One region of the uncultured Tateyamaria sp. genome, then DNA from elsewhere that is predicted to be linked to it. Evidence: riboswitches for the same ligand, from Rfam matches in the RefSeq annotation. Region 1 holds a riboswitch; the other holds the start of a gene.
What was found. A riboswitch is a leader RNA that binds a small molecule or an ion and turns the genes downstream of it on or off. The one in region 1 is predicted to bind cobalamin.

Region 1 (8,136 bases):
CTGGCACCCACCATCGCCAGCCCGGCCCCCACCATCATCGCCAGCAACGCGCGGGGAAACCGGATATCCCAGACGATGGCCTCGCGCCCCTGCGACCAGGTCTGCGGGATCAGTCCGGGCGACAGCTTGTTCAGAAACACGCTCCACACCGTCGACAGCGGCACCTGAACCGCGCCCACGGAAATGGCAAACGAAAGCGAGACCAAAAGCGCGGCCAACCCGGCGCACATCAGCACGCCGGTGCGCCCCGGACGTCCGGTCCGGGCCTGGGACACCCTGATTTCGCTCATGCGCTCACGGGGCCCGGAACCCTTCGGCCAGCGTCTTGATGGCCTGGATGTTGCGGGGACCGGGCGTGGCCTCGACATATTCCAGGGTGACAAAGCGGTCGTTCCTGACGGCATCCATGTCGGCAAAGGCGGGGTTGGTCATCAGGAAGGCGCGCTTTTGCGCGGCGGTCACATCGCCATAATTCACGATGACGATGACCTCGGGATTGCGCTCCACCACCTCTTCCCAGGTGACGGTGGCCCAGCTCTTGTCGAAATCCTCCATGATGTTCACGCCACCCGCAGCCTCGATCAGGGCGGTGGGCATGGCATGGCGCCCGGCGGTAAAGGGCGCGTCCTCGCCGCTGTCATATACGAACACGCGCAGGGGCGTGCCGGTCTCCTGCGCCGCGACAAAGGCCGCCAGGTCCGCACGGTAGCCGTCAACCAGGGCGGCGGCACGCGCCTCGACGCCAAAGATGCGGCCAAGGTTCATCAGGTCGGCATACATGTCCTCCATGCTGGCCTTGTCCGTGTCCATGATGTGGGCGCAGGACTCCGTCAGCTCGTAGACATCAATGCCAAACGGGGCCAGCGTCTCCGGCGTCACCTCGCCCCCCACCTTCATCCCGTAATTCCAACCGGCAAAGAAGAAATCGGCATCCGCACCGACAAGAACCTCGCGCGACGGATACTTGGCCGACAGTTCGGGCAACTGCGCCACACCGGCGCGCATGCCCTCATCCAGCGTCTTCCACCCGGAAATACCGGTATAGCCCACCATGCGGTCGGCCAGGCCCAGGACCAGCATCATCTCGGTCAGGTTCACGTCATTGGACACCGCGCGCTCGGGCGGGGCATCAAAGGTGACGGACCGGTTGCAACTCCGGACTGTGGTCGCGGCAGCCGCCAGGCCCGCGGTCAGGCTCAGGGCGAGGGCGGCGGCAATAAAGGTCTTCATGATCAGGGTCCCTTGGTTTGAAGATGAAAGGTCAGGTGGTCGGCGTCGCTGGGGGTCAGGCGCTCGCGCCGGGCGGTCACGCGAAACACGGCCGATACGGCGGCTTCGGACAGCACGTCCTGCGGCGGGCCAAACCCGATGGCCCGCCCCGATTGCAGCAAAAGCACGTCGTCACAGACACCGGCCGCAAGGTTGAGGTCATGCAGGGACGTGACAATGGTCAAGGGCAGTGACCGGATCAGATCAAGGACTTCCAGCTGATGGCGGATGTCCAGATGGTTAGTCGGCTCGTCCAGGATCAGCAGGCGGGGCTCTTGCGCAAGGGCGCGCGCCACCATGACGCGCTGGCGTTCGCCCCCCGACAGGGTGCCCAGATGGCGGTCCGCCAGCCAATGCAGGTCCAGCTGTTCCAGCGCATGCTGCACGATGTCGGCGTCCCGCTTGCCTGCGCCACCCGAAAATCCCTGCCGGTGCGGGGTGCGGCCCAGCGCCACGATCTCGTGCACGGTCAGGGCAAAGTCGCTGGGCTGTTCCTGCAGGACGGCGGCCATGCGCTGGGCTGCCGCGCGGGCGGTCAGGCTCCAGATGTCGTCGCCATCGACATGCACGGTTCCGGTCACCGGCCTGTGGAACCGGTACAGCAGCCGCAGCAACGTGGTCTTTCCGGCCCCGTTCGGCCCGACAATGCCCAGAACACGGCCCGGCGCCAGATCAAAGCTGGTGCGATGCAGCAGCGGATCGTCCCCACGGCGCGGCGACCATGACAGGTCACTGACAGACAGGCGGGCGGCGGTGGTCACGACGCACGCACCTTGCCCGTCTCAATGGCCAGCATGGCGGCAGGCACCCGGGCCAACGTGGTGTCGCGCAGCTTGCCGGGCCGGTCCAGGGACGAACACCACCCATCCTCCAGATCGGCATACAGTCTGGCAAAGGCCAAAAGGTCCTCGATATCGGTGTCGGGATCAATGTCGCCAAACAGATAGGTGGCCTTGCGGGTGCCGTGATAGGCCACGGTGCACGGGCGATCACATCCCGCCATGCAGGCCACGCCAGACACCTCGAAACTGTCGGTCACCGCATCGCCTGCGGTTGTAATGGCCGCGCGCAGACGCGCGATCAGCTCATAACCCGGGCGACACGCGGTGCCCAAGTGCCGGCAAGACGTGCAGATCGTGATGTGATGGTCCATTCGGGCCTCCGCCGCGCAGGGGGCAGAAGGAAACGAAACCATGTCGGTGCGGTATGTGCCGCTGTGCCATCATATGCTCCTGACCAGGCACCCCGCCTGTATCGAGTTAAAGGGCCGACGCGGTCCAGGCGTCGGGGATGGCAGGTCTCCTGACTTGCGGGTCAACGCTTTCCCGAACCTTCCCGGACAGATGTCCAGTGGTCCATATCGGGGTCGCTCACCGCTCACAGTTGCGGGGGCAGTCGCGGATTTGGCGCCTGTCGGACAGGACCGCACCGTGTTCCCTTTTCATCTCTTCGGCCATGGGCCTCCAAGAACCATCGCGAAAACCAAACCGGAATGTTGCGGACGGGTCAATGCACAATCGGCATAGCCATGGATCGTTTTTCGCACGCAGGCGGATGGGGCACCACCCTCGCACCGGCGCATGGGACGATGGGATCGGGCCGGGTCACACGCGTCCGGGACCGGCAGCGCCCTGGCGGGCGTGCGGCACGGGCCATCTTGGTGTGCACCGTCGGACGTCAATTGATCGGCCATGACGCCTTGCATCTGAACACCGCGTCCGAACGACGGGCGTCGCAGGACCGAACCGGACGGGGCCAGATATGCGACACTCCATGATCAACGTACGCCGTCTGCAAACAATCCGCGCGCAGAAATCGTTTGGGCTGCGTCGGTCTGGACCCCACGCAATGTGGAAACCACCGGTGCCACCCGTCGTCCGATGCGCAATGCCGCTGGTCCCGACACCGTGCCGGTCTGTCCCCCCCAGGGGCCGGGCACGGGGCGGCCTGACCGTCAAGGCACGCGCGCGGACCAGCGCAGGTGCCACGTACCGATGGCACTCCCGACATTCGCCAACTGCACAAATGCCGCGCTCCCGACAGCCCCGCGCCACCGCGCGCCACGGCCGCCTGCCGACACGGCCAGCGGATCGCACGGTTTTTCAAGCCGCACGCATCGCTGCCCGGGTGCGGTCCGGTCCGGTCGGCAACGCGTCACCCGCCGCGCGCGCGGCAGATCGGCGGCAGACCAGATCCGGATGTGGTTGATGCGTCCAGGATCGGGACGGGCCGTTCAGGATACAGGCACTATGACACCGTTGATGATGCTGGCGCGTCCACGGTGTCTGCCGGGGGCGTTGGTGCCGCGCGCGCCAACGTGATGGCCCGCGCCGCACGGGTCTGACCCGCCATCCTCATGGACAGGCGTGTGATATCATCGCCTGGCATAGACCGCCCGAACAAGTCATTTGCGATCCGGCCAAAGCACCCTTGGCGACGACCGCCTGCCGTCGCAGCCAGCATGCCGGAAATCCGGTTAAAATTTCGCAACTGCAGCGCGCGCAGGTCCAAGCCCCTGATACGGCGCGCAAATCACAAAACTGCCAAAACAGTGTTAAGCCACCGAACACGCTGTCCCCGCGGGGACAGATCAGTCAAACAGGCTGCGCAGCCCCTTCTTGACCTCGTCTTCCAGCTTCTGTTTCGCCGCATCCTCCAGGCTTTGCCCCTCATCCACGACGCCCAGTTCCTCGGCGACCTTTTCGCGGGCCTTGGCCTTCAGCGCCTCCTTCTCCGCCTCCAGCTTTTCGTCCAGCCGCAGGTCAATCGCGGCGTCCAGATCGGGCAGGATGCTGGGGTCCGCCCAGGGACCGCGGATGCGCACGGGGATTGCCAGGTCCGGCCCGTCCTCCCCTTTCAGCGCGGTGGGGGTAAAGAGGTAGTCGATGTCCTGCGCCCCCAATCCGATCCGGCCATTGCCGCGCGCCTCGAAGCTGCGCAGCACCACCAGAAGGTCGTCGTTAAACAGGTTCCCGCCCTCCATCCGGTAGGTCGCGCTCATGTTTTCGAACACCGTCGTGCGGCCGTTGCCGCGCCCGAATTTCAGCAAGCCATCCAGGTCGATCCCCTCGATCGTGCCGCCCGCAACATTGAATGATCCGTTGCCCGACAGCGACCGCATGATCGCATCCACGTTTTGACCGACGCCCAGAAATTTCAGGTCCAGGTTCGCCTGCCCCGTCAGCATGTCGAGGTCGGCGGCATCCGCAAGGAAAGGCTGCACCGAAAGCCCGCGCATGTTCATGTTGCCCCCCACGCTCAGGCCCGAACGGTTGTTGATCACGAATTCGCCCACCAGCGTGCCGCCATAGGCCGCGACCTCGCGCAGTTCGAACACCATGCGGCGGTTGTCATTGCGCAAGAGGGTGCGGGTCTGGCCCAGCTTGAACTGACCAAGGTCGATGGAGGACGCGGTCAGCGCGATCTCTCCGTTGAAGGCCGCAAGCCCGCTCGCGTCGATGGGGTCCTTGGGCCAGCCTGTCCCCGCGGGGGCAGCACCGCCTCCGCCGCCAGTGCCGGAGGTCTCTCCTCCCATTGCGCCGCGCAGGTCCAGCGCGCCCGCAACCAGTTGCGCGTTCACGGTCGGAGTGCCGTTCAGACTGATATCTGCCGCCCCGTTCAGCGTGTTGCCGCCAAGGTCGGCCCGCAGGTCGCGCAGGGACAGGCGGCGGTCCGAGGTCAGCGTTATTTCACTTGATATTTCAACAGCTTGTCCCAGTTTCTCAGGCAACCCCGGCGCGGGCAGGCCCAGAGCGGACAGGAAGGCATCGGTGCTTGGCAGATCCATGCCGAGCAGGCCGGCCACGTCGCCCGCGGTGCTGGCGCGACCGTCCAGTGTGACACGCCCGCCTCCTGCCTCGATGACCGCCTGAACCGGTTGGACCTGCCCGGAGATAAATCCGGCAAACGCACCGACGGTCGCGTCCACCTGCACCGCGGTCCCCGCCGGTCGAAGGGTCGCGGCGATGGTTGCGGGGCCCAGACGTTCGGGCCAGTCGAGGGACAGGTCCACGCCGGAGTAGGACAGCGTATCTGACCCTTCTGCGGCATAGATCAGGGTGGCGTCCGTCACCTGCAACTTCTGGATCGACAACGCCTGCGGCGTCGAGGCGGCGCCGGGCGCGGGTGTCTCCGTTTCGATCTGCGCGGCCCCGGACGCATCGGTGAACACCCAGCTGGCCCGCCCGTCCGCACGGCTTTCGAGGCGGATGGTGGGGCGCGTCGCCTCGACATTGGTGATGCGGATTTCGCGGCTCTGGATATAGGCCATCACATCAACGCCGATGGCCGCGTTTTCGGCCGTCAGCATCGGGCCCTGTTCGGACCAGTCGGCATTGCCGACCTCAAGCCCGTCCGCGCGCACGCCCAGCACCGGCCACAGGGTCATGGACACGCCCGTGATGGTCACGTCGCGGCCCGTTGCCTTGCGAATCTGATCGGCGGCAATGGCCCCGATACGGTCGGCCGGCAAAAAGAAGACCGACACCCCGGCCACCAGCACGAGGATCAGGGCAAACCCGACCAGACGCAAAACCCATTTCATGACACTGCTCCCGTTCTGATGACGTGTTGAAATCAGCCTAACGCAGCGTGTGCCTGCACCCCAACCCTTTTCGCGGGTGCAGAGTTCACATATGAGGCACGACATGAGCCAGAACCCGCCTGACTTTCGCCCCGATCTCGCGCCCAAGGCGCGGCTTGAGCAGAATGCGCCCCGCGCCCAACCGGACGGCACCGGCCGCCCCGGCCAGCCGACCATCGGGATGGTCAGTCTGGGGTGCCCCAAGGCGCTGGTGGACAGCGAACGCATCCTGACCCGGCTGCGGGCCGAAGGGTACGGCATCTCGCCCGACTATGCGGGCGCGGATGCGGTGATCGTGAACACATGCGGGTTTCTGGACAGTGCCAAGGCGGAAAGCCTTGAGGCCATTGGCGAGGCGCTGGACGAGAACGGCAAGGTCATCGTGACGGGCTGTCTGGGGGCCGAACCCGAATACATCACCGGCGCACACCCCAAGGTGCTGGCCGTGACGGGGCCGCATCAATACGAACAGGTGCTGGATGCCGTGCACGCCGCCGTGCCGCCGGACCCCGACCCCTTTGTCGATCTGCTGCCCGCCCGCAGCGTCAGCCTGACGCCGCGCCATTTCAGTTACCTCAAGATTTCAGAGGGCTGTAACCACAAGTGCAAGTTCTGCATCATCCCCGACATGCGCGGGCGGCTGCAATCGCGCCCGGCCCATGCGGTGGTGCGCGAGGCGGAAAAGCTGGTCGAGGCGGGCGTGAAAGAGCTGCTGGTGATCTCTCAGGACACCTCGGCCTACGGTGTGGACATCAAACATGCCGAGGATCGGGGGCACCGGGCGCATATCACCGACCTTGCGCGTGATCTGGGGTCCTTGGGCGCTTGGACAAGGCTGCACTATGTCTATCCTTATCCACATGTGCGCGAGCTTATTCCGTTGATGGCGGAGGGGTTGGTCTTGCCCTATCTCGACATTCCCTTCCAACATGCCCACACCGACACGTTGCGCCGCATGGCGCGGCCTGCGGCTGCGGAACGGACGCTGGACCGGATCGCGGAGTGGCGCGACATCTGTCCCGAGATCACGTTGCGGTCCACTTTCATCGTGGGCTACCCCGGCGAGACGGAGGCGGAATTCCAGACCCTTCTGGACTGGATGGACGAGGCGCAACTGGATCGCGTCGGCTGTTTTCAATACGAAAACGTCGATGGCGCGCGGTCGAACGCGTTGCCCGATCATGTGGCGCCCGAGGTCAAGCAGGAGCGGTGGGATCGCTTCATGGAAAAGGCGCAGTCGATTTCCCAGGCCAAGCTGGCGGCCAAGGTGGGCATGCGCATGGATGTGATCGTGGACGAGGTCGACGCCGAGGCCGCGACCTGCCGCACCAAGGCCGACGCGCCCGAGATCGACGGCAACCTGTTCATTGACGAGGGGTTCGAGCACCTGACCCCCGGCGATATCGTCACTGTCGAGGTGGACGAGGCGGGTGACTATGACCTGTGGGGCACGCGGGTTTAGGGCGGACCAGCATCCGCCTTGGGATTGGCACGTTTTTCAGATATTTCCGTGGCTTGGCCACCGCATGTCGCGCGTGGTCGTGCAGGATGGTTGCAATTTGGGCTAAATGTTCTATATTTGTTCTCAACCCCAAGCGCAAGCGAGGAGAACGCCCATGTCGATCCATCCCACCCTTCCCGGCCTGTTCGAGCCGGTGCAGACCGCCCTGCCACTGGATGTGGCACCTGCAACCGACAAGCAGATCGCCTATGCCCGCACGTTGGCGGCAAGAACCGGGCGCGCCGTGCCCACGGCGTTGTTTGGCGACAGGGCGGGGTTGTCGGCGTGGATTGATCGGGCCAAGCCGAAGGCAGCCGAGGGCCGGTTTTCGGCCTATCCCAGTGCAAAACAGGTGCAGTTTGCCGAGCGTATTGCACGGCTGAAACGGCGCGAGGTGCCGCCTGAGTGTTTCAAGGACAAGTCCCTGATGGCACGGTGGATCGATGGCAACAAACCGCGGTGACTGCGACGCTTTGACTGTGGTCGGGGGACGTTGCGCGCATATCTTCGACATATGAGTGATGACACCCGCGTTCTGTACAATGCCGACTGTCCGGTCTGCAATTTCGAGATCAGCCACTATGCCAGGTATAGCGGTGATCAGGCCCTGCCCATTCGGTTCGAGGACCTGAACCGGGCCGAGATGGCCGATTGGGGAATGGACCGGGATGCCGCTGCGCGCAGGCTGTACGTGCTGAAGGACGGGCAGATGTATGGCGGCATTCCCGCCTTCATCGTGTTGTGGCAGGACATGCCCCGCTATCGCTGGCTGGCCCGCATCGTG
Region 2 (22,884 bases), 290 kb from region 1:
GGCACAAGGAACAGATCGGCCTCCGCCATCACGCGGCGGGCCTCGCCGGTCAGATGCTCGGGGTTGCCGGTGCCGATGCCTATGAGGAACAGCTGCACCACGTCACGCCTCGGCCAGGGCGCCGTACAGGATCAGGGCGGGCGCATCGCTCACAGCGTCCGCCAAACGGGCCGCCAGATCCGCAACGCTCATCCGGTGCAGGGCCTGCGCCTCGGTCGACACCCCTTCGGCCAGCAGGGCGGGCGTGTCGGCAGGCAATCCGCCCGCCATCAGCATCTGCGCCAGCGCGGGAAAGGTCCGCTGGCCCATGAACACCACCGTGGTGGCCTGCGGATCGGCCAGGGCCGCCATGTTCAGATCCTCGGGCAAGGCCCCGCGCACATCATGGCCGGTGATGAACTGCACGCGCCGCGCGGTCAGACGCCGGGTCAGGGGAATGCCCGCCGCCGCCGCCGCCGCACAGGCCGACGGCACGCCGGGCACGATCTCGAACGGAATACCGGCGGCCTTCAACGCCTCCGTTTCCTCCTCCAACCGGCCAAAGGTGCCGCCATCCCCGGATTTCAGGCGCACGACACGGTTGTTGTCCTGCGCATACTCCACCAGCAACTGGCTGACATGATGCTGCTTGGGCGACGGGCGGCCCGCACGCTTGCCCACACCGACAAGGTCGGCGCCGCTGCGCGCATGGGTCAGGATCGGCCCGGAACTCAGGTCATCGAACAGGACGGCATCGGCCCGTTTCAGCCGGTCCACGGCCTTCAGCGTCAGCAACTCGGGATCACCCGGGCCGGAACCCACGAAACTCACAAAACCGGTCATGGGGCCTCGCCCGTGATCAGGTGAAAGAAGGTGCCGGTGACATGGCCCTTGCGCGACCCGGTTTCGGGCACCGGGTTGCCATCGGCATTCGCCACCTGCGCCAGCGGCGCGTCGGGTTCGTCCAGAATGGTGGTGTAGTGAAATTCGTGTCCGCGCAGCGCCGCGCCGGTCGCAAATCCGGGCATCGGCGCATCCAGCACCGCGCGGCGATAGCCCAGGTGAAACTTCCGCTTCTCGAAACTGGTTTCCAACCCGAACAGACCCGCCATTGCGTGCCGCGTCCCGTCCTTGTCAGTCAGGCCCGCGCCCAGCACCATGTAGCCGCCGCATTCGCCGTGCACGGGCCGCGTCTTTGCGTGTTTGCGCAATCCGCCCATAAAGGTCGATGCCGCCGCAAGCGTTCCGCCATGCAGTTCCGGGTATCCGCCCGGCAACCACACCAGGTCGGCATCTGTCGCCGGGGCCTCATCGGCCAATGGCGAAAACGGCAGGATTTCGGCCCCTGCGGCCCGCCACCCTTCCAGAAGATGCGGGTAAGTAAAGGAAAACGCCGCATCCCGCGCCAGCGCGATCTTTTGGGCGGGGGGCTTTGGCAGCGGATGCGCATCGGGCACGGGCCCCGCAGACGCCGCCGCCTTGATCGCGTCCAGATCGACATTGGCGCGCAGGAAATCGGCATAGCCCGCAATCGCGGTTTCAAGGTCGGGATGTTCGACGGCCTGGATCAGGCCCAGATGCCGTTCGGGCAGCTTCAGGTCGCCGCGCCGGGGCAGGCTGCCCAGCACCGTGACGCCTGCACGCTCCATGCCGGCCCGCGTCAACCGCTCGTGTCGCGGGCTGGCGACCCGGTTCAGGATCACGCCCGCAAAGGGCAGATTGGGATTGTAGGTCTTGAACCCCAGCGCCGTGGCTGCCGCCGATTGCGCCTGGCCGCCGACGTCGATGACAAGGATCACGGGCCAGCCCATGGCCAAGGCCGTCTCCGCGCTTGAACCAAATCCCGATTGCCCCCGTGTCGCCACGCCGTCGAACAGGCCCATGGACCCTTCGGCCACGCAGATATCGGCCCCATCCATCTGGGCCGCGACACCGCCCAGCAGCGCGCCGTCCATGGCCCAGGTGTCAAAGTTGAAAGACGCGCGCCCGGCGGCGGCAAGGTGAAAGGCCGGGTCGATATAGTCCGGCCCGGACTTGTAGGGTTGCACCACCAGCCCGTCGTCGCGCAGCGCCCGCAACAGGCCCAGCATCACCGTGGTCTTGCCCGTGCCCGAGGCCGGTGCGGAAATCATCAGGCCCTTAATCATCGCGATGGCTCCAGCTTGCCCAGGGGCTGTCCGCGCTTTGCGGGCGGTACCGCCGGTCATAATCGGTTGAATAAAGACAGCTTTCGTCGAACCTCTCTGCCCCGATGGCGTGGCCCACAAGGATCAGCGCCGTGCGGCTGATCCCGTCATGCATCGCGTCCTTGAGGGTGGACAGGGTCGCATGGATGATCTGCTCGTCCGGCCAGCTGGCGCGGTAGACAACCGCCACGGGACAGTCCGCACCATACGCAGGCGTCAAGTCTGCAATCACCTGATCCAGGTTCCCGATGCTCAGGTGGATCGCCAGTGTCGCGCCCGTGGCGGCGAAGTTGGTCAGCGTCTCGCCCTCCGGCATACTTGAGGCCCGCCCCGGCGTCCGGGTCAGCACCACGGATTGCGCCACGCCGGGCAGGGTCAGTTCCGCGCCCAAGGCGGCGGCGGCTGCGGAAAAGGACGGCACGCCGGGTGTCACGGTAAAGGGAATGCCCGCCGCCTTGATCCGCCGGAGTTGTTCGCCCATCGCGGACCATACGGACACGTCTCCCGAATGCAGGCGCGCGATGTCGTGGCCGTCTGCATGGGCTGCCTCGATCTCGGCCATGATCTGGTCCAGGTCCATGGACGCGGTGTTCACGATCCTTGCATCGTCCGGGCAGTGACCCAGGATCGCCTCGGGGACGAGCGACCCGGCATAGAGGCAGACGGGGCAGGCGGCGATCAGGTCGCGTCCCCGCAGGGTCAAAAGATCGGGCGCGCCGGGGCCTGCGCCAATGAAGTGAACGGTCATGTGTCTGGTCCTTCGGCAATGGCGCAGGTGGCCATGCGGTCGTGTGAAATCTGGCGCGTGACAATCAGGGTCGGGTCCTTGCCGGCGCCGGCAAGGGCGGACGCTTCGGCCACTGACCCTGTGCGCCGCGTCAGACGGCTGGTGAGGGACTGCGTTTCGGTCATCGCGGCCTCCAGAGCGCTTGGCGGGACGGCTTCGATGCGCCAACCATGTGTTCGTGCAAGGTCAAGGATCGCGGGATGCGCGACCTTGTCATGGGCTGTCGCGATCTTGCCGATCGGACCGTCATAGCCGGTGGCCGCAAGCGCCTGTGACAAGCTGTCGACCGTCGCGCGCGAGGTAAAGCCGAACCCTGCAACAATCATCGGTCCAGGCTCCATTGCACGACGGGGTAGGATGCGTTCCATCCGCGTTTCGGGCCCAAAGGTGCGGCGTGGCTGATGGCGATGCGGGTCAATGCCCCGCCATGCGCGGCCTGTGCGGCGGCCAGGAGGGCCTCGCCCTCGAGCGTGACGGCGTTGACGACAATACGGGCCGGTACGGCGGTGACAGCGTCAAGCACCTGCGCGGACAACCCGCCGCCCACGAAGATCGCGGCAGGCGCTTTCAACCCGTCCAGCACGTCGGGGGCAGCGCCCTGGACGATGGTCAGCCTGTGCTCGACCCCAAGGCTTGCGGCATTCTCGGCAATGCGCGCGGCACGGTCTTGGCGCGGCTCGACCGTGGTCGCGGTGGTCGTCGGATGGGCCAGCAGCCACTCCAATGCGATGGACCCTGAGCCTCCGCCGATGTCCCACAGATGCTCGCCCGGTTTCGGTGCAAGGGTGGACAGGGTGATGGCGCGGATGGGCCGCTTGGTGATTTGGCCGTCGTTCAGGAACGTGTCGTCGGTCTGGCCGGTCGCGGCGGTCAGGACCGCGCCGTTGCCCGCGACTTCAATGGCGGCGCAGACCGGGTGATCGAAGGGGCCTGCGATGTCAGCGGCGCGCGCGGACGTAAGGCGGTCCTGTGGGCCGCCCAAATGCTCCATCACATGCAGGGTGCTGTCCGCGAAACCGCTGGCGCCGAGGTAGCTGGCAAGCGCGTACACCGCGTCGCCGTCGCGCAAGGTGACGATCAGGCGCGCACCGGGGGCAAGGTGGCGGCGCAGCCGTTCCATGGGCGCGGCGTGCAGGCCGAGGCAGGCTGTGGTTTCCAGTGGCCAGCCAAGGCGCGCCGCGGCGAGGGAGAAGCAGGACACGCCGGGGAGGGAGGTCCATTCGTGCGCGCCGAAGCTGCGTGCGATGACGGACCCGGCCCCGAACCAGAACGGATCGCCTGATGCGAGGACCACGACCTTTTGTCCCCGCAGGGACGCGAGGATTGCGATGCCATCCGCGTAGGGAACCGGCCAGGGGATGAGATCTGTCCCCGCGGGGACACTTGTGGTTAATGGCGCGTTAACCACAAGATCGAGGTGGCGCTGGGGGGCCATGATAACCTCGGCCCGGCCCAGAGCGGCTTGACTTGCGGCGCTGAGGCCTGCAACCCCGTCCTCGCCCATCCCGATGATTGTCAGCCAAGGGTCAGACATGCGCGCGAACCTCTTGATCCTTGCCGGGACAACGGAAGCCACGGCGTTTGCCAATGCAGCGGCAGAGGCGGGTGTGCAGGGCATCGTCAGTTTTGCAGGCCGCGTGGATCGGCCAAAACGCCAGCCCTTGCCGCAGCGCATTGGCGGGTTTGGCGGGGTTGCGGGGCTGGTCGACTACCTGCGGGCAGAGCGGATCACCCATGTGATTGACGCCACACATCCCTTTGCCGCGCAGATGAGCACAAACGCCGTCGCCGCCTGCGCTGCGGCCCATGTGCCGCTGATCGCGCTGACCCGCGCGCCGTGGGCTGCGCAAAGCGGAGACAACTGGACCCATGTGCCGGATATTGCGGGAGCCGTTGCGGCACTCAACCAACCCGCCAAGCGTGTCATGCTGGCCGTTGGGCGCATGCATCTGGCGGAATTCGCACCGAACCCGCAGCATTTCTATCTGTTGCGCCTGGTCGATCCGCCCAAGGACGTGCCGCCCTTTCCCAATCATCACGTGCTGGTGTCGCGTGGTCCGTTTACGGAAAGCGACGACCGGGCGCTGATGCAGGAACACCGGATTGATCTGGTTGTGTCCAAGAACGCGGGCGGCAGCGGGGCCTATGCCAAGATCGCCGCCGCGCGTGCCCTTGGCCTGCCGGTTGTGATGATCGACAGACCGTCGGTGCCGCAGCGGCATGAGGCGCACAGCGTCGCCCAAGTGATGGACTGGCTGCGTCATTCCGGCGTGGACCTTGGTGTGTAAACCAGCGGGGACCCGCAGCGTGTTATGATCCGTGTGCGGGACGAGCCGACGATGACCATGGTGCGCATATCGGCCATGTCGGGGGTTGTGTCGGGCAGGGGGACGATGCGGATTTCTTCGTCGGGGCGCGTGACGTTGCGGGCGAAGATGACGGGACGGTCATCGCCGCAGGCGTCTTTCAATACCTCAAGCGTGCGCACAAATCCTTCTGGCCGGGATTTACTGCGCGGGTTGTAGAAGGCCATGGCAAAGTCGGCCTCAGCCGCGAGGCGCAGGCGCTTTTCGATCAGGGCCCAGGGTTTGAGGTTGTCCGACAGATTGATGGCGCAGAAGTCATGGCCCAGCGGTGCGCCGCAGCGGGCAGAGGCGGCCAGCATGGCAGTGATGCCGGGCAGGACGGTGATGTCGAGGTTGCGCCAGTGGTCTGGGCCATTTTCCACAGCCTCGAACACGGCGGCGGCCATGGCGAAAACTCCGGGATCGCCGGAGGAGACGACGACGACTTTTTTGCCGTCCGAGGCCATCTCCAACGCATGGCGGGAGCGGTCAATCTCGACCCGGTTGTCGGAGGCGTGCAGCGTCAGGCCGGGGCGGTCTGCGATGCGTTCGACATACGGGATGTAGCCGACGATATCCGTCGCCTGCGCCAGCACATCCGACACTTCGGGCGTGATCAGGGCGTCGTCGCCGGGGCCAAGGCCCGCGATGCGCACCCAGCCGGTCATGGGCGGCGGCCCTGTCCATGCACCACGATGATCGAGAAGTAGGGCGTGATCTTGCCCATCGCCTCGCACAGCTTTTGCACGGTCTGTTTCGGCATGGCGGCATATTCGATCAGGTAGGCGTCCTCGAACTTGCCCGCCCGGCGCAGGGCGCGGCGCACCTTGTCGATGTTGCGCCCGATCTTCATCACCACCAGCGCGTCGGCGGCTTCCATGCCGCGCACTAGCGTGTCTTCGTCCAGCGTGCCCATCAGCACGGTCAGGATGTCGTCGCCCCAGGTGATCGGGGCGCCTGTGGCCGTCCAGGCGCCGGACATGCCGGTGATGGCGGGCACAACCTCGACCGGGACATGGGGTTTGAGGCGGGTATAGAGGTGCATGAACGAGCCGTAGAAGAACGGATCGCCTTCGCAGAGCACCACGACGTCTTCGCCCTGTTTGGCAAGGGCGTGCAGGTGGTCCGTGCATTCGGCGTAGAACGTGCTCAGAATCTCGTTATAGCGCGGATCGCTGAGCGGGATTTCGGTCGTGACCGGGTATTCCATGGGAAATTCAACGGCATGGTCCGCCAGCATCCCGTTGACGATGGTGCGGGCCTGACCCGGGCGGCCTGCCTTGCGGAAGAAGGCCACATGGCGCGCGTTGCGCACCAGCCGGTCGGCGCGGACACTGAGCAGGTCCTGCGCGCCGGGGCCGAGGCCGACGCCGTGCACTGTCCCGGCGGTTTTGGTCATTCCTTGCGGCTCGCGATGGCGTTGACGGCGGCGACGGTGATCGCGCTGCCGCCCAGACGCCCCTGCACGATGCAGCAGGGGACGGGTTGCGCGGCCCAGAGCGCGTCCTTGGATTCGACCGCGCCGACGAAGCCCACGGGGCAGCCGATGATGGCGGCGGGGCGGGGGCAATCGGGGTCTTCGAGCATGTTCAGCAGGTGAAAGAGCGCGGTGGGGGCGTTGCCGATGGCGACGATGGCCCCTGCGAGGTGGGGCCGCCAAAGCTCGAGGGCGGCGGCGGAGCGGGTGTTTTGCATCTCTGCCGCCAGTTCGCGGACGCCGTCGTTATGGAGGGTGCAGATCACCTCGTTATGCGCGGGCAGGCGGGAGCGCGTTATGCCCTCGCTGACCATGCGGGCGTCGCAGAGGATGGGCGCGCCGGATTCGAGAGCGGTGCGAGCGGCGGGGACGAAACCGGGGGAAAAGCGGCAGTGCTGTTCAAGGCCCACCATGCCTGCCGCGTGGATCATCCGTACGGCGACCTGTTCCTCGTCCGCATCGAAGTGTTTCAGGTCCGCTTCGGCCCGGATCGTGGCGAAGGATTGCAGGTAGATGGCCGCGCCATCGGTTTCGTATTCGTAGGGCATTTTAGCTCGCTGGTGTCAGGAGGTCGTCGGGCTTGAGCCCGCGCTGGCGGGGGGCATCCCATGGATGGCCGTTTTCCACAAGGTCATACGCGCCGTTGTTGCCGACGAGGGTTGTGGGCGCGGGGCGCGGGTGTGCGCAGCCCTTGGCGCAGCCCGAGACGTGGAGGCCGGGTTTTGCAAGTTGACGGGCGAGCTGCCGGGTATCGACCGTGGCCGAGGCGCAGGCGGGTGCACCGGGGCAGGCGTGGATGTGCAGGAGCGGGTCGGTTGGGTCGGTGATGAACCCGTGCGGGGCGCAGGGTTGCGCGTTTTCGAGCAGGAACAGCCGCCATGGGGTGACGCGGAGGGCAGAGGCTTGGCTGTCCCTGATCAGAGCGGCGAGGGCGCTGGCGTCGATGCTGCCGAAGGCCGCGCCGTAGGTGTTGTCGCCGGGTTGGAGGCGGTCGCCCGGCGCTGCTGGTGGTGTGTCCCGCCATGTCGCGGGCAGCTCGTTGGTTTCCAGATGTTTGGCCATGCGCCCCGCGGTTGGGCCGCCTGTGGCGACGAACCAGTTGGTGAGGTCGGTCAGGGCGGCCGGTGCGTCCGCTTCGGTGACGGGCTTGCCCATGGGCGCGCCGTCGGCCCGGAGGATGAGGCCGTTTTTACTGCGTTCGAAGCGGAAGTCGGCGGGGGTGTCGGAGAGGACCGGGCCAATTCCGGTGTCGATGGCGATGCCCATCTTGGCGGGCAGCCTGGGCATGTCCGGCAGCGCCTGAAGGATGGCGGCGTGCAGGCGCGTGGTGAGGTCGCTTTTGGCCCAGAGGGGTGTTGTCACGATGTTGCGGCGGGCTTCGCCGTCTGCGGTGGCGTCGATCAGGTCGAGGTCAAAGAGCGCTTGGAGCAGGTCTTCGTGCCTGTCCTCGGACACCCCGCGCAGTTGCAGGTTGGCGCGGCTGGTGAGGTCGATGATGCCGTTGCCGTGGGACCGGCTGAGGGCGCAGAGGCCGAGGGTCTGGCCCGCGGTGAGCCGCGCAAGACGGGGGCGTATGCGTACGATCAGCCCGTCACCGGACATCATGGGGCGCCATGCGCCGGGGCACCAGCCCTTGACGGTCATTGGGCGGCTTCCAGGCTGGCGCGGATGGAATTGCGGCGCGTGTGCCAGAGGCCTGCGGCATCCAGCGCGGCGAACTGGTCCTGCATGGCCTGGTATGCGCTGGGGTTGGCGTCTTGCAGGAAGGCGCTGACCTCCGGGTCGCCCAAGGTGGCGTCATGGTAGGCGTCGAAGAGGTGCGGGCCGACGACACCGGCAAGATGGGCGAAGGCGGCCATGTGGTCGAGCGTGGCGGCAATCTCGGCCCCGCCGCGAAAGCCGTGGCGCATCATGCCGCGCAGCCAATCGGGCTGGGTCGCGCGGGCCTGGACGACGCGGGCGACCTCTTCGGGCAGGGTGCGGGCGCGGGGGCGGTCGGGTTGGGTCGTGTCGAGGTGATAGAGCGCCGCCTTGCCGCCGGTGACGGCTTGGGCGGCGGCGAAACCGGCCTCGTGCGCGGCGTAGTCAGAGGCGAGCAGGACGTCGGTTTCGGGCAGGTCTTGCAGGTGGACGAAGCTGTCGGCGGCGGCGACGCGGGCGCGGATACCTGCCTCGTCTTTTGTCGTCATTGTGCCGTCGAGGGCGTAGGCGGATGCGGCGATCCATGCCTGACCGGCGGCAGCGCGGCTTTCGTCGGTGTAGGTTTCGATGTCCGCCCCCATGCCAAGGCCGAAGCTGCCCGGCGCGGGGCCGTAGACGCGGGCCGCCGGTGTCTGCCCTGCATAGGGGTTCCAGTCGGGCGCTTCGTCGCGCGCAGCCAGCGCGCGGACGGCTTGGGAAAAGAGGGCGGACAGCGTCGGGAACACGTCGCGGAAGAGGCCCGAGACCCGCAAGGTCACGTCGATGCGCGGGCGGTCGAGGTCGGTGATCGGCAGGACCTCGATGCCGGAGACGCGTTCGGAGCCTGTGTCCCAGACGGGTTTCACACCCAGAAGGTGCAGCGCCATTGCGAACTCCTCGCCCGCGGTGCGCATGGTGGCAGAGCCCCACAGGTCCACGATCAGGCCACGCGGCCAATCGCCTTCCTCTTGCAGGTGGCGGCGCACGAGTTCTTCGGCCAGTTTCACGCCCTGGGCATGGGCGGCGCGGGTTGGCACAGAACGCGGATCGGTGGTGTAGAGGTTGCGGCCTGTGGGCAGCACGTCGCGCCGTCCGCGATAGGGGGAGCCGGACGGGCCGCCCGGAATGCGTTTGCCGTTTAGCGCGTCGATCAGGGCAATGCGTTCCCCGCCGGCTGAAATGCCATCGCCGTAGGGTGTGCCTTCAGGCGCACCACGGCCCCAGATGTGCAGCCCGTCGCCGAACTGGCTTTCCTTGATATCGCAGACAAAGCGGTCGATGCGGGTGATCGCTTCGGCGGAACAGGTGGCGCGGTCGAGGCCAAGGTCGTTTTCGACGCCGATGGCCTGCGCTTCGGCGCGGATGCTGTCTTGCAGCCGGTCGCGGCGTTTCGGATCGAGGCCGTCGGCGTTCGAAAACTCGTCAAGCAGCGACTCCAACCGAACAAAACGGTCGGGCGTGGCGCTGTCCTTCATGGGCGGGGGCAGGTGGCCGAGGGTCACGGCCCCGATGCGGCGTTTGGCCTGCGCGGCCTCGCCCGGGTCGTTGACGATGAAGGGGTAGATGACGGGCAATGTGCCGGTGAGGGCCTCGGGCCAGCATTCGCGAGACAGCGCAACGGACTTGCCGGGCAGCCATTCAAGCGTGCCATGCGCGCCGATATGGATCAGGGCCTGCGTCTGGGTCTGGAGCCAGAGATAGAAGGCGACATAGGCGTGGCGCGGGGTGCGCGACAGGTCGTGGTAGTCGTCGTCGCGCGTTTTGGGCGCGCCGCGTTCGGGTTGCAGGGCGACGAGGATGTTGCCCCGGCGCGTGGCGGGGAAGTGGAAATGGCCTGTGTCAGTGTCCTGCTCTGGATCGCCCCAGGCTGTTTGCAAGTCGTCTTGAAGAGACTGCGGCAGGGTGGCGAGTGCCGTTTTGTAGTCGGCAAGCGGCCACGGGATGGTTTCGGTTTCCAATGCACCTGTGACGGGCGTCAGGTCAGTGTCGTGGCCCGCCTCTTGCAGGTCCGCGAGGATCGCGTCGGACGAGGCAAGCGCATCGAGGCCCACGGCGTGGGCCATGTTCCAGTCCTTGCCCGGATAGGTGCTGAGGATCAGGGCGAGGGAGCGGTCCTGTGCGGGTGTGGCGGCAAGGTTGGTCCACGCCTTGACCCGGTCCGCGACCATGTCGATGCGCTGCGTGTCGGCTTTGTGCGCGTAGCGGGCGAATTGCAGGGCTTTGTCGCGCGGCTGGGGTTCCTTGAACGAGGCCACTCCGGCAAACAGGCGCCCGTCCACTTCGGGCAGCACCACGTGCATGGCAAGGTCGGTAGGCGACAGGCCGCGTTCCGCTTCGGCCCATGCGTCGCGGGTGGAGGTGGCCAGCGCGATCTGGAAGACGGGCACGTTGCCCGCGTCCAGCGGGGAGGTGCCGGTGCTTCCGATGCCGGAAAAGGCGGTGGCATTGACGATTGCCGCAGGCTTTAGCTGCGCGATCTGGCGGGCCATCCATGCGGCGGGTTCGGGGGCCTTGAGCGACGGTGCGAACAGGCCGAGGACCCGGAAGCCGCGTGCGCGCAGGGCGTCGAACATGGCCTCAATCGGGGACAGGTCAGCGGCGGCGAGGTAGGCGCGGTAGAAGGTGACAAGGATCAGCGGTTTGTCATCTGCGGCGATGATCAGCGGGCAGGCGACGCCGTCTTCGGGCGTCCATGCGCCGACTGTCGGCAGGGCCTTGGAGCCTTTGACGGGCCCGGCGTAGAGGCCGGAGGCGAGCGCCATTTGGGCCAGCGCCGCTTGCGCCGCGACAGCCCCGCCGGTGTCGCAGAGATGTGCAAGGCGGCGGAGGGTGGAGACGGGCAATGTCGAGATGGCGTCGAGCCGAGGGTCTGGCCTGCCATCGGCGGGCAGGACGGCGAGAGCGATGCCCTTTTGGCGGCAAAGGGCTTCGACCTGCTGGAGGCCGTAGGCCCAGTAGGGGACGCCGCCGATGAGGCGGATCAGGATGCCCTTGGCCCCGTCCAGCGTCTGTTCGATATAGGTGTCGACCGACAGCGGGTGTTTCAGGCCCACGAGGTTGGCAAGCCGTATGGTGGGCAATTTGCCCACCGCCCTGTGATACGCCGCCGCAAAGGCCCCAAGGTCGCTGTCGGAGAAGGACAGCACCACCAGATCCGCGGGCGTCTGCCCCAGATCGGTGGGTGTCTCGGTCTCTTCGAGCCCGTGGCTTTCGCGGAAGACGACGTGCATGGGCGTCCTGTCTGGTTATTCGGCAGCTTCTGTGACGTGCACGAGGGCTGCGCGAATGGCTGCTGCATTCACGTCGTCATGTTCGGCAATCACGACCAAACGGCCCTGCCGCGCCTCGTTGGCGGCCCAAGGGCGGTCGTATTGGTGGCGGACCCGCGCGCCAACGGCCTGCACCAGCAGGCGCATGGGCTTGCCGGTGACGGCGGCGTAGCCTTTGACGCGCAGGATGTTCTGCGCCTTGGCCATGGCTTCGATGCGGGCGACGAGGTCGGCGGGATCGGCCACTTCGGGGAGGTCGATGATGACACTCTCGAAATCGTCATGTTCGTGGTCGTCATGGCCGTCGTGGTGGGAGGGCCTTGCGTCCATGTCGTCTTCGGCCGCAGCCTCAAGCCCCAGGATCACGCGGGGGTCCACGGCGCCTTCGGCCACTTCCACGATGGGCAGGGGGCGGGGGGCCTCAGTTGCGATGATCGCTTTGGCCTTGGCGATACCGTCGGGGCCGGCAAGATCGGGTTTGGTCAGAAGGATGATGTCGGCGCAGCTGATCTGGTCCTCGAACACTTCGGACAGGGGTGTTTCGTGGTCGAGGCTGTCGTCGGCTTCGCGCTGGGCATCCACGGCGGCGACATCCGGGGCAAAGCGGCCCGCGGCGACGGCCTCGGCATCGGCCAGCGCGATCACGCCGTCCACGGTGATGCGGCTGCGGATATCGGGCCAGTCGAAAGCCTTGAGCAGCGGTTTCGGCAGGGCAAGACCGGAGGTTTCGATCAGGATGTGTTCGGGCTGCGGGTCGAGCGCCATCAGCGCCTCGATCGTCGGGATGAAGTCATCGGCCACGGTGCAGCAGATGCAGCCATTGGCCAGTTCCATGATGTTTTCGGCAGGGCAATCGGGGATGGCGCAGGATTTGAGGATATCGCCGTCCACACCCACATCGCCAAACTCGTTGACCACCACGGCAAGGCGCTTGCCCTGCGGGTTCTGCATCAGGTGGCGGACAAGGGTCGTCTTGCCGGAGCCGAGGAAGCCGGTGATGACGGTGACGGGGACTTTGCTCAGGTTGGCCATCTCAGAACTCCTGTGGAGGGATGCGGGCGATGCAGTTCTTGCGGAAATGTTCGGGGCGTTCGCGCCAGGGCACGAGGCCATCGGATGTGGCGGCGTATTTGCCGATGCCCTCGATCACCATGTCGGCGTCGCGGTCTTCCATCAGGTTGCCGTAGACATAGGTCCAGCGCCCGGCCCCACCACGCACGGCGACGGAGCAGCCGGACGAGCAGTTCGACAGGCATTCGACGGCCCGAAGCGTCACGCCCTCGGGCATGGTGCGGTTCGCCAGTTCGGCATGCAGCGCCTCGCCCGGGCGCGTGCCGCCGTCGGGCACGTCCAGCTCGCGGCGGCATTTCACGCAGACCAGAAGCTCTACGGGGGGCAAATCAGCCATGTCATTTCCCAATCGGGGGACGGCATGGCAGATGACGGGCAGCCCTTCGGCGTCTGGTCCCGACACCCGGCACACCCCGTCCGGTTTCGTCTTCTCTTGCTGGCAGGTCTCCCGGCTTGCGGATTTCGAGCGGATGCTCTGCGGCCACCCTGCCTTCCCGGCACGGATGCCAGTGGCGTGGGGGGACCTCTCCGGTCACGGTCGCGGGGGCGGCTGCGTTTGGGCCTTGCGGGCCCGTAGCATTCCCTTTTCACCCGAGACGAGCCCCGGGCACCAGCAGAACCGTAGTGCGCGGGCCTCGAAACAGAGTCAAGCGTGATCGGCGCTGGCACCTTGTGCATTTCCATGGCACCAAACGGACCAGACCCAAGGAGGACGTCATGGACGACATCACCGAACGCCACAACGCCAAGATGAAAAAGATCAAGGCGGCCCGCGACAAGATGATGGAGACGAAGACCGAGGAAAAAGGTCTGATCATGGTGCATACCGGGCCGGGCAAGGGCAAATCATCGTCCGGGTTCGGGATGATCATGCGGTGCATCGCGCATGGGATGCCCTGTGCGGTGGTGCAGTTCATCAAGGGCAACTGGGATACTGGCGAAAAGACGTTCCTGCGCGACCGCTTTGCGGATGAGTGCCGGTTTTTTGTGTCTGGTGAGGGGTTTACATGGGAAACGCAGGACCGCGAGCGCGATATTGCGGCGGCCGAAAACGGCTGGCGGATTGCAAAGGAACAGATTCTGGACCCGGAGGTGCAGTTTGTGTTGCTGGACGAGATCAACATCGCGCTGCGCTATGACTATCTGGACATCGACGAGGTGGTTGAGTTTCTTCTGACGAAGAAACCGCAAATGACGCATGTGGTGCTGACGGGGCGGAATGCTAAGGCCGAGTTGATCGAGGCGGCGGATCTGGTGACAGAAATGACGCTGGTGAAGCACCCGTTCAAGGATCTGGGCGTGAAGGCGCAGAAGGGGGTTGAGTTTTAGTTGCTTCTTGAAAATCAGCCAGACCTAATTTGTATGACGGCCAATCTGGCCGGGCAGTTGGGCAGAGGGACTCCTGATCTGAGCGTCGCAAGTGCTTGGGGCTGGCAGCTGATTGAGCGTGATATCGCAGTCTCTCTTTCTGCGCGTATCGCCAACGAGGCCTCCAGTCTGTCGTCGAGTGAGGTGTATGATGATTTGAAAATGACGTTCAAGCACCTGAATCTGGTATGGTATGGTGATGAACGAAGGTCCAATCGACTTGTCGCATTTTCCCACCTTGCGGCGGCTTGGCAGTCAGACACTGCGCTTTTGAATGCGCTACACTTTTTCTCTGACTTCGAATTTGACGACGGGATCTTGTACCTTCTTGCTTGCGGCCTCGGCGATTTGGCTGATGGTATTTCACCGACCTATCATGACCTTGAGTTGACCTTTGGTAACCGCGATCGGTTGGCGCGTGACCGTGTGATTGAGTGGCTAGACGAAAATCGAGTTGTTATCGAGCCAGCTATAAACTCGTATCGCGAGGCGCTGCTTTGACCGCCCTCATGATCCAAGGCACAGGCTCCAACGTGGGCAAATCCATGCTGGTCGCAGGCCTGTGCCGCGCGGCGGTCAAGCGTGGGCTGTCCGTCGCCCCATTCAAGCCGCAGAACATGTCCAACAACGCCGCTGTCACTGCGGACGGGGGCGAGATTGGACGCGCCCAGGCCTTGCAGGCGATGGCCTGTGGGCTGGACCCGCATACGGACATGAACCCGGTGTTGCTTAAACCCGAAACGGATGTCGGCTCTCAGGTCGTGGTGCAGGGCAAGCGGCTCACGACCGTGAAGGCGCGTGAATACGCCAAGCTGAAACCAGCGTTGCTGGATGCCGTTCTGGACAGCTTCCACCGGCTGAAATCACGCAGTGATCTGGTACTGGTCGAAGGGGCGGGCAGCCCGGCCGAGGTGAACCTGCGCCCCGGTGACATTGCGAACATGGGCTTTGCACGGGCGGCGGATTGCCCCGTGATCCTGGCCGGTGACATTGACCGGGGCGGTGTGATTGCCCAAGTGGTCGGCACGCAGGCCGTGATTGACCCCCGCGACGCGGCCCTGATCGAAGGGTTCCTGATCAACCGGTTTCGCGGCGATCCGCGCCTCTTCGATGATGGCTATGCCATGATCGAACAGCATACGGGCTGGCGCGGATTTGGCGTGGTGCCCTGGTTCAACGACGCGTGGAAACTGCCCGCAGAGGATGCACTGGACATTGCCACGCCGTCACGCGCCGATGGGCTGCATATCGTCTGTCTCAAGCTGTCGCGCATCGCCAATTTCGATGATCTGGACCCGCTGGCGCAGGAACCGGGCGTGCGGCTCACCATGCTGCACGCAGGTCAACCGCTGCCGGCAGATACGGATGTGGTCATCATTCCCGGCAGCAAATCCACGCGGGGTGACTTGGCGTTTGTCAAGGATCAGGGCTGGGACGAGGACGTGCGCGCGCATGTGCGGCGGGGTGGCCATGTGCTGGGCATTTGCGGGGGGTACCAGATGCTTGGCACCGTGGTCGATGATCCGGGCGGGATCGAAGGACCAGCGGGGGCGACCTCGGGTCTGGGCCTTCTGGACGTGCGCACGACCATGTCCGATGACAAGCGGCTGACTACGGTTGACGCTGTGCACATGCCCAGCGGGCAAGGGTTTCAGGGGTATGAAATCCACATCGGGCTCAGTGACGGGCCGGACCGCGCGCGGCCCTTTGCACGGGTTGCGGGCGCTGACGAGGGGGCGATCCGTGCGGATGGGCGCGTTGCAGGCAGTTACCTGCATGGGATGTTCCGCGATGACGGGTTCCGGCGGGCCTGGCTGGCCGGGTTCGGGGTCAGTGGCGGCAATGCGTCTTATGCCACAACGGTCGGCGCGACACTGGATGCGCTGGCCGATCACCTCGAGGCGCATCTGGACGTGGACGCGCTTTTGGCTTGCGCCCGCTAGGGCAGGGACCCAAGGTTGCGCCATGCCGCATATCATCCTCGACTATTCCGCCAATCTGGAGACCGTGATGGACATGCACGGGCTCTGTGTCGCGCTCAAGGACGCGGCGGCGGCGACCGGTGTCTTTCCACCCGCAGGGATCCGGGTGCGCGCGCATGCGGCCAACCATTTCGTGGTGGCGGACGGCGATCCGAAGCACAGCTTCATCGACATCACGATCCGTCTGGCCGCCGGGCGCAGTGACGCGCAAAAGACGCAGGCGACGGACGCGGTGTTCGACGCGGCCAGGGCGTTCACGGCGGACCACATGGCCACGCATCCCTTCATGCTGTCGCTGGACCTGCGCGAGATCGACGCCGACCACAGCCGCAAGATCAGTTCGATCCGCGACCACCTGCCCCCCGACATGCACTAGGTTTCTTCCGACCAAAAATACGACGGGGGAGGCCGCAAGGCCGGGGGCAGAGCCCCCTGAAACATGGTGTCGCGCGCATGCGCGTCCTTGGGATCAGTCGAAGGTAAACTCGGGCAACTGATCAAAGGCGACCTTCAGCGCCTCGCCCCATCCGTTCGAAACCGTGCGGAAATAGGGATCATCCGCCTCGATCCGTTCGGCCCGGGTGATGGCAAGGCTGTCGGCGGCATAGGTCACGTAATCCAGCGGCAGGCCCACCGACAGGTTCGACTTGATGGTGGAATCAAAGCTGACCATCAGCAACTTGACCGCATCCTCGAACCGCATGGCAGGGTCCTGGGCGCGCACGATGATGGGCTTTCCGTATTTCGCTTCGCCGATCTGGAAGAACGGTGTGTCATCCGAGGCCTCAATGAAATTTCCCTCTGGATAGACCAGGAACAGGCGCGGCTCCGATCCGTTGATCTGGCCGCCGATGATCATCGTTGCGCCAAAGGCGCCATCGGCCTCCATGCCGCTCGTTGCATTTGCCGCGATCACCTCTTTCAGGGTCCGGCCCACTTCGCGTGCGACCTGGAACATGGACGGCGCCTCGAGGATCGAGGGCTTGCGCTCTTCTGGGGCCTTGGTGCGCTCATCCAGAAGCGAGATGACCGATTGCGTTGTTGCCAGATTGCCGGCCGTCATGATGACGATCACGCGCTCTCCCGGGACCTCCCAGGTGTGCATCTTCTTCACGGTCGAGATGTTGTCGACGCCGGCATTGGTCCGGGTGTCGGACATGAAGATCAGCCCGGCATCCAGCCGCATCCCTACGCAATATGTCATATCTTGTGTGTCCCAACCCCGACTCGGGGTAAATCTGCGCTATTGCTGCTGCACCTGCAAGGTCACGGACATAGCTTCCCCTGCGTTACCATACCGTAAACCCGAGATCGGGGCCGCGCCGCGATAATCCAGACCCGTGGCCACCCTCACATAGCGGGCGTCGGGCGAAATCCCGTTCGAGATGTCAAAACCGACCCAGCCCAGACCCTCCACATGCGCCTCGGCCCAGGCATGGCTGGCATCCTGATCCACGCGGTCATCCATCATCAGATATCCAGAAACATAGCGTGCCGGATATCCCAATGCGCGCGCGGCGGTGATAAACACATGCGCGTGGTCCTGACAGACGCCGTGACCGGCCTCCATCACATCTTCGGCCGTCAGGTCGGATGCGGCCTGGTCCGTGGAATAGGGGACCAGCTCCAGCACATGGGCCGACAGCGCATGCAGCCGGTCCAGGTCGCTGCCATCCTTCGGTGCCGCCTCGGCCAGCGCCCGAACGCGCGCGCCCGCCCCGGTCAGCGCGGTGCTGCGCCGAAACAGCCACAGGGGCACAAACCCGCCTTGCGGGCCGACGACGCCGGACGTGTCTTCCACATCGACCGTCCCCGAACAGGTGATTTCAATGTCGGACTGCCCGGGTGCAAAGCTGACCAGGTCAACGGCGTTGGCATGTTCGTCCTCGAACGACACCTCGACCTGTCCGCCCGTCACCTCGATGGTCCAGTCTTCGATCAACTGGCCGGGCCGCGATTTGGGGCGCAGGCGCACCTGCTGCAAACCGTAGGGCACAGGCGCGTCGTAGGTATAGTGGGTCTTGTGATGGATTTTCAGGCGCATGGCTTACTCGATGAACCGGTAGTCAATTTCGATCTGACGGCCCAGCGATGCACTGTCGCGCAGGAAATCGGTGATGAACTCATGCAGACCGTAGTCGAAAATGGCGTTCATGTCATGCGACCGGAACCTGGCACAGAGCGCATCCGCCAGGGCCTGACAGGTATGGCGCGTGCCGTATTCCTGCTCCAGATAGCCCAGGTTGTCCCCGATCTTGCCATAGCAAAAGGCCAGGCTGCGGGGCAGACGGCCATCGAGGATCAGGAACTCGGCAATTTCCTTTGGGTCGATGTCACCCTCGTGCAGGGTCTGGTAGGCGCGCGTGGTCGACGTGGCGCGCAGGATGGTTTCCCATTGCACATTGTCCGACGGGCTGCCGACCAGCCGGACCGAGGGCAGAAGGATATAGTATTTCTGGTCCAGTATCCGCGCCGTGTTGTCCGCGCGTTCGTAAAACGTCCCGATCCGGGCGAAATTGTAGATGTCGTTGCGCACCATGGTGCCATGCAGCGCGCCGCGCACAATGGCACTGCGCTGCCGGATCACTTGCAGAACGCGGGGCAGGTCGCGGTCCTGAACGGGATGCGACAACAGCCGCTTGAGCACCATGTAGCATTCGTTCACGGCCTCCCACACTTCGCGGGTGAGCGCGGTGCGCACGACACGCGCGTTCATCCGTGCAGCTTCGATCCCGGCCATGATGGAGCCTGCGTTGTTGGGATCGCGCAGCAGGAAATCGATCACCTTGGGGCCATCCGGCGCACCATGGGTCGCCGCGTAAGAGGCGCTGAGGCCCGTGGATGACAGGATCGAGGTCCATTCGCTTTCCGCCGCACTGGACCGCGTCAGTGAAATGCGCAGGCCCGCATCAATCATCCGGGCCGTGTTCTCGGCCCGTTCAAGATAGCGGAACATCCAAAAGAGGCCGCCGGCGGTTTTGCCCAGCATCGCGCTACTCCTCCAGGACCCAGGTGTCTTTGGTGCCGCCGCCCTGGGACGAATTCACCACCAGCGACCCGTCGGTCAGGGCCACGCGGGTCAGACCGCCCGGTGTGATGTCGATCCGGTCGGGCGACACCAGCACGAAAGGGCGCAGGTCCACATGGCGCGGGGCCAGCCCCGCATCCGTCAGGATCGGAACGGTCGACAGGGCGAGCGTGGGCTGCGCGATATAGTTGCCGGGGGCCGCTTCCAGCTTGACTCGGAATGCCTCGATCTCTTTTTTCGAGGCCGCAGGTCCGACCAGCATGCCGTAGCCACCGGATCCGTGCACTTCCTTGACCACCAGATCGGCAAGGTTATCCAGCACGTATTTCAGCGCGTCCGGTTCCGAACATCGATGCGTCGGCACGTTTTTCAGGATCGCCTTCTCGCCCGTGTAGAATTCGACGATATCGGGCATGTAGCTGTAGATTGCCTTGTCGTCGGCGATGCCGGTGCCGGGCGCATTGGCGATGGTGATCCCGCCTGCACGGTACACATCCATGATCCCCGGCACGCCCAGCATGCTGTCGGCATTGAAATTGAGCGGGTCCAGGTATTCATCGTCGACCCGGCGGTACAGCACATCGATGGGCTTGTAGCCCCGCGTCGTCCGCATCGCCACGCGGCCGTTCACGACGCGCAGGTCGTGGCCTTCGACCAGTTCCGCGCTCATCTGATCGGCCAGAAAGGCGTGTTCGTAGTAGGCCGAATTGTGGATGCCCGGCGTCAGCACGGCCAGTGTGGGCCGCCCGTTGCAGGCGTTTGGCGCGCAGGCGGACAGCGATTTGCGCAGGGACCTGGGATATTGGCTGACCGATTGCACTTTGATCTTGCTGAAGAGTTCGGGGAACATGTGCAGCATGGTTTCGCGGTTCTCGAGCATGTAGCTTACGCCCGATGGCGTCCGCGCGTTGTCCTCAAGCACAAAGAATTCATCGTCACCCGTGCGCACCAGGTCGGTGCCGACGATATGGGTATAGATGTCGCCCGGTGGCGCGACCCCAATCATCTCGGGCAGGAACGCATCGTTGCGGGCGATCATCTCGGCGGGCAGGCGACCTGCGCGCACGATTTCCTGACGGTGGTAGATGTCATGCAGGAACGCGTTCAGCGCGCGCACCCGCTGTTCGATCCCCTTGGCGACCTTGGCCCATTCGCGGGCCGCAATGATGCGGGGCACCAGATCGAAGGGGATCAGCCGTTCGGTGGCGTCCGGATCGCCGTAGACGTTGAAGGTGACGCCGATCAGGCGAAACAGCGCTTCGGCTTCCTCGGACTTGGCAAGCAGACGGCCCGTGTCTTCGTGCTGGAACCAGTCGCAGTAGTCGGCATAGGGGGCACGCGGGTCGGTGCCATGGCCGAACATCTCGTCAAAATAGGCGGGTTTCTTCGACATCCTATTAGCCTGCACATTCTGCCCCTTGCCGCAACCAAACACCTCGCAGGTCGGAAAGTTCCTGATTTACTGCCCAAAAATCATGCACTTGAGGCCAGTGCGTAGCCGTCTGCAGGGGGCGTGACCCGGTGCCGGCGCTGCGTGATCACACAAGATCGGTGCGCGCACGCACTGGACCTGGTGGCCTCTTTCAGGAACGATAGGGCACCCAAAACTGCGCACGAGGTCTCGCATGTCCGCCCCTTGCATCATCTGTGTGGCCATCACCGGTTCTGTCCCGCAAAAGTCGGACAATCCGGCCGTGCCGATCACGGTGCCGGAACAGATCGAAAGCACGCACGCGGCGTTCGAGGCCGGCGCCAGCATTTGCCACGCCCATGTTCGCAATGATGACGGATCGCCCACGTCCGATCCCGACAAGTTCGCCTTGTTGAAAGAGGGGATCGAGGCGCATTGCCCGGGCATGATCGTGCAACTGTCGACGGGGGGCCGGTCTGGGGCTGGCAAGATGCGCGGCGGCATGTTGCCCCTGCGCCCTGACATGGCGTCGCTGTCAGTCGGTTCGAACAACTTCCCCACCCGCGTCTATGAAAATCCGCCGGACCTGGTCGACTGGCTGGCGTCGGAAATGATCGCGCACGATGTAAAGCCCGAGATCGAGGCCTTTGACCTGAGCCACATCCTGCATGCAGCGCAGATGCACGCCAGGGGGCAGATCAAGGACACGCCCTATGTGCAGTTTGTCATGGGCGTGAAGAACGCGATGCCTGCAGATCGGCATGTCTTTGATTTCTATGTGCAAACCGTGCAGCGCCTGTTCCCCGATGCGCCGTGGTGTGCCGCAGGCATCGGCGCCAACCAGATCGTTTTGAACGAATGGGCGGTCGCCGCCGGCGGCCACGCCCGCACGGGACTTGAAGACAACATTCGCTGGGACAGGCAAACCCTCGCACCTTCCAACGCGGCCCTTGTCGAACGGTTGGCCGGGATTTGCGCAAAGCATGACCGCCCCGTCGCCACAGCCGCCCAGGCCCGCGAAATCCTGGGCCTGCGCGCGGCCTGACCCTTTGCCCCGGCGTCACCGCACGCTGTGGTAGACACCGCCCCGCTGATCCGCCACCTTGCCCGCAAAGCAGGAGGAGATCACCCATGGACATGTCATTTACGCTACGCCCCGAAAATCGCGATCTGCTGGACCGCGTGGCCGCCATGATCCGGGACGAGATCATGCCGCTTGAGGACGAATACTCGGCCGAAGTCGCCAAGGGCGATCGGTGGCAGTACACCGACCGCCAGACCGAGATCCTGGAAGGGCTCAAGGCCAAGGCCAAGGCGGCGGGGTTGTGGAACTTCTGGCTGACGGACAGCGACAAGGGCTTTGGCCTGACGACCGTGGAATACGCGCATTTCGCCGAAGAGATGGGCAAGACGCCGCTGGGGGCAGAGGTGTTCAACTGTTCCGCCCCCGATACCGGCAATATGGAAGTGTTCGAACGCTACGGCACCGACCAGATGAAATCCGACTGGTTGGCCCCGCTGCTCGAGGGCAAGATCCGCTCCGCCTACCTGATGACGGAGCCCGACGTGGCCTCGTCCGATGCCACCAACATCTCCATGTCCTGCGTGCGCGATGGTGACGATTATGTCCTGAATGGCGAGAAGTACTGGGCCAGCGGCGCAGGCGATCCGCGCTGCAAGGTCTATATCGTCATGGTGAAGACGGCAGGCGACGACCAGCCCAAGCACAAGCGCCAATCCATGATCGTTGTCCCCGCGGGGACAGACGGGATCGAGGTGCTGCGCCCCATGCTGGTCTATGGCCACGACGATGCGCCGCACGGCCACATGCACATCCGGTTCACGGATGTCCGCGTGCCCGCCGAAAACATCCTGCTGGGCGAAGGGCGGGGCTTCGAGATCGCGCAGGGCCGCCTTGGGCCCGGCCGCATCCACCACTGCATGCGCGCCATCGGGCAGGCCGAAGCCGCGCTTGAGCTGATGTGCAAACGGTCGCTGTCAAAGGAAGCGTTTGGCAAGCCACTGGCCCAGCTTGGCGCCAACTATGACATTATCGCCGAATGCCGGATGGAGATCGAGATGGCGCGGCTTTTGTGCCTGAAAGCCGCATGGATGATGGACCAGGGCGACCCGCGTGCCGCCGCCCCCTGGATCAGCCAGATCAAGGTCGTGGCCCCGCGCGTGTCATTGAAAGTCATCGATGAGGCGGTGCAGATGCATGGCGGGCAGGGCATCAGCCAGGACACACCGCTGGCCCACGCGTGGACCCACCAGCGCACGCTGCGGCTGGCTGATGGTCCC

Region 2: another riboswitch for cobalamin. It lies ahead of Q0844_RS06520 (DUF1636 domain-containing protein); the one in region 1 lies ahead of Q0844_RS07945 (DUF1636 domain-containing protein).

The regions. Positions count from the first base shown of each region.
Region 1 is NZ_CANNDN010000001.1:1,561,170-1,569,305, forward strand. Features, by position in the region: gene Q0844_RS07930 (iron ABC transporter permease) at 1-230, opposite strand, end outside; gene Q0844_RS07935 (ABC transporter substrate-binding protein) at 295-1,230, opposite strand; gene Q0844_RS07940 (ABC transporter ATP-binding protein) at 1,233-2,030, opposite strand; gene Q0844_RS07945 (DUF1636 domain-containing protein) at 2,027-2,422, opposite strand; cobalamin riboswitch at 2,544-2,759, opposite strand; gene Q0844_RS07950 (hypothetical protein) at 3,251-3,613, shown strand; gene Q0844_RS07955 (AsmA family protein) at 3,860-5,812, opposite strand; gene rimO (30S ribosomal protein S12 methylthiotransferase RimO) at 5,916-7,313, shown strand; gene Q0844_RS07965 (hypothetical protein) at 7,468-7,815, shown strand; gene Q0844_RS07970 (thiol-disulfide oxidoreductase DCC family protein) at 7,867-8,136, shown strand, end outside.
Region 2 is NZ_CANNDN010000001.1:1,261,848-1,284,731, reverse strand. Features, by position in the region: gene cobF (precorrin-6A synthase (deacetylating)) at 1-101, opposite strand, end outside; gene cobA (uroporphyrinogen-III C-methyltransferase) at 103-822, opposite strand; gene Q0844_RS06575 (cobyrinate a,c-diamide synthase) at 819-2,126, opposite strand; gene cobM (precorrin-4 C(11)-methyltransferase) at 2,119-2,913, opposite strand; gene Q0844_RS06565 (cobalamin biosynthesis protein) at 2,910-3,278, opposite strand; gene cbiE (precorrin-6y C5,15-methyltransferase (decarboxylating) subunit CbiE) at 3,275-4,486, opposite strand; gene Q0844_RS06555 (cobalt-precorrin-6A reductase) at 4,485-5,240, shown strand; gene cobJ (precorrin-3B C(17)-methyltransferase) at 5,213-5,965, opposite strand; gene cobI (precorrin-2 C(20)-methyltransferase) at 5,962-6,696, opposite strand; gene Q0844_RS06540 (precorrin-8X methylmutase) at 6,693-7,322, opposite strand; gene Q0844_RS06535 (cobalamin biosynthesis protein CobG) at 7,324-8,418, opposite strand; gene cobN (cobaltochelatase subunit CobN) at 8,415-11,684, opposite strand; gene cobW (cobalamin biosynthesis protein CobW) at 11,700-12,755, opposite strand; gene Q0844_RS06520 (DUF1636 domain-containing protein) at 12,757-13,131, opposite strand; cobalamin riboswitch at 13,215-13,424, opposite strand; gene cobO (cob(I)yrinic acid a,c-diamide adenosyltransferase) at 13,512-14,123, shown strand; gene Q0844_RS06510 (hypothetical protein) at 14,157-14,663, shown strand; gene Q0844_RS06505 (cobyric acid synthase) at 14,672-16,105, shown strand; gene Q0844_RS06500 (5-carboxymethyl-2-hydroxymuconate isomerase) at 16,128-16,520, shown strand; gene Q0844_RS06495 (proteasome-type protease) at 16,614-17,348, opposite strand; gene Q0844_RS06490 (transglutaminase family protein) at 17,388-18,188, opposite strand; gene Q0844_RS06485 (alpha-E domain-containing protein) at 18,192-19,133, opposite strand; gene Q0844_RS06480 (circularly permuted type 2 ATP-grasp protein) at 19,138-20,565, opposite strand; gene Q0844_RS06475 (3-keto-5-aminohexanoate cleavage protein) at 20,798-21,628, shown strand; gene Q0844_RS06470 (acyl-CoA dehydrogenase family protein) at 21,715-22,884, shown strand, end outside.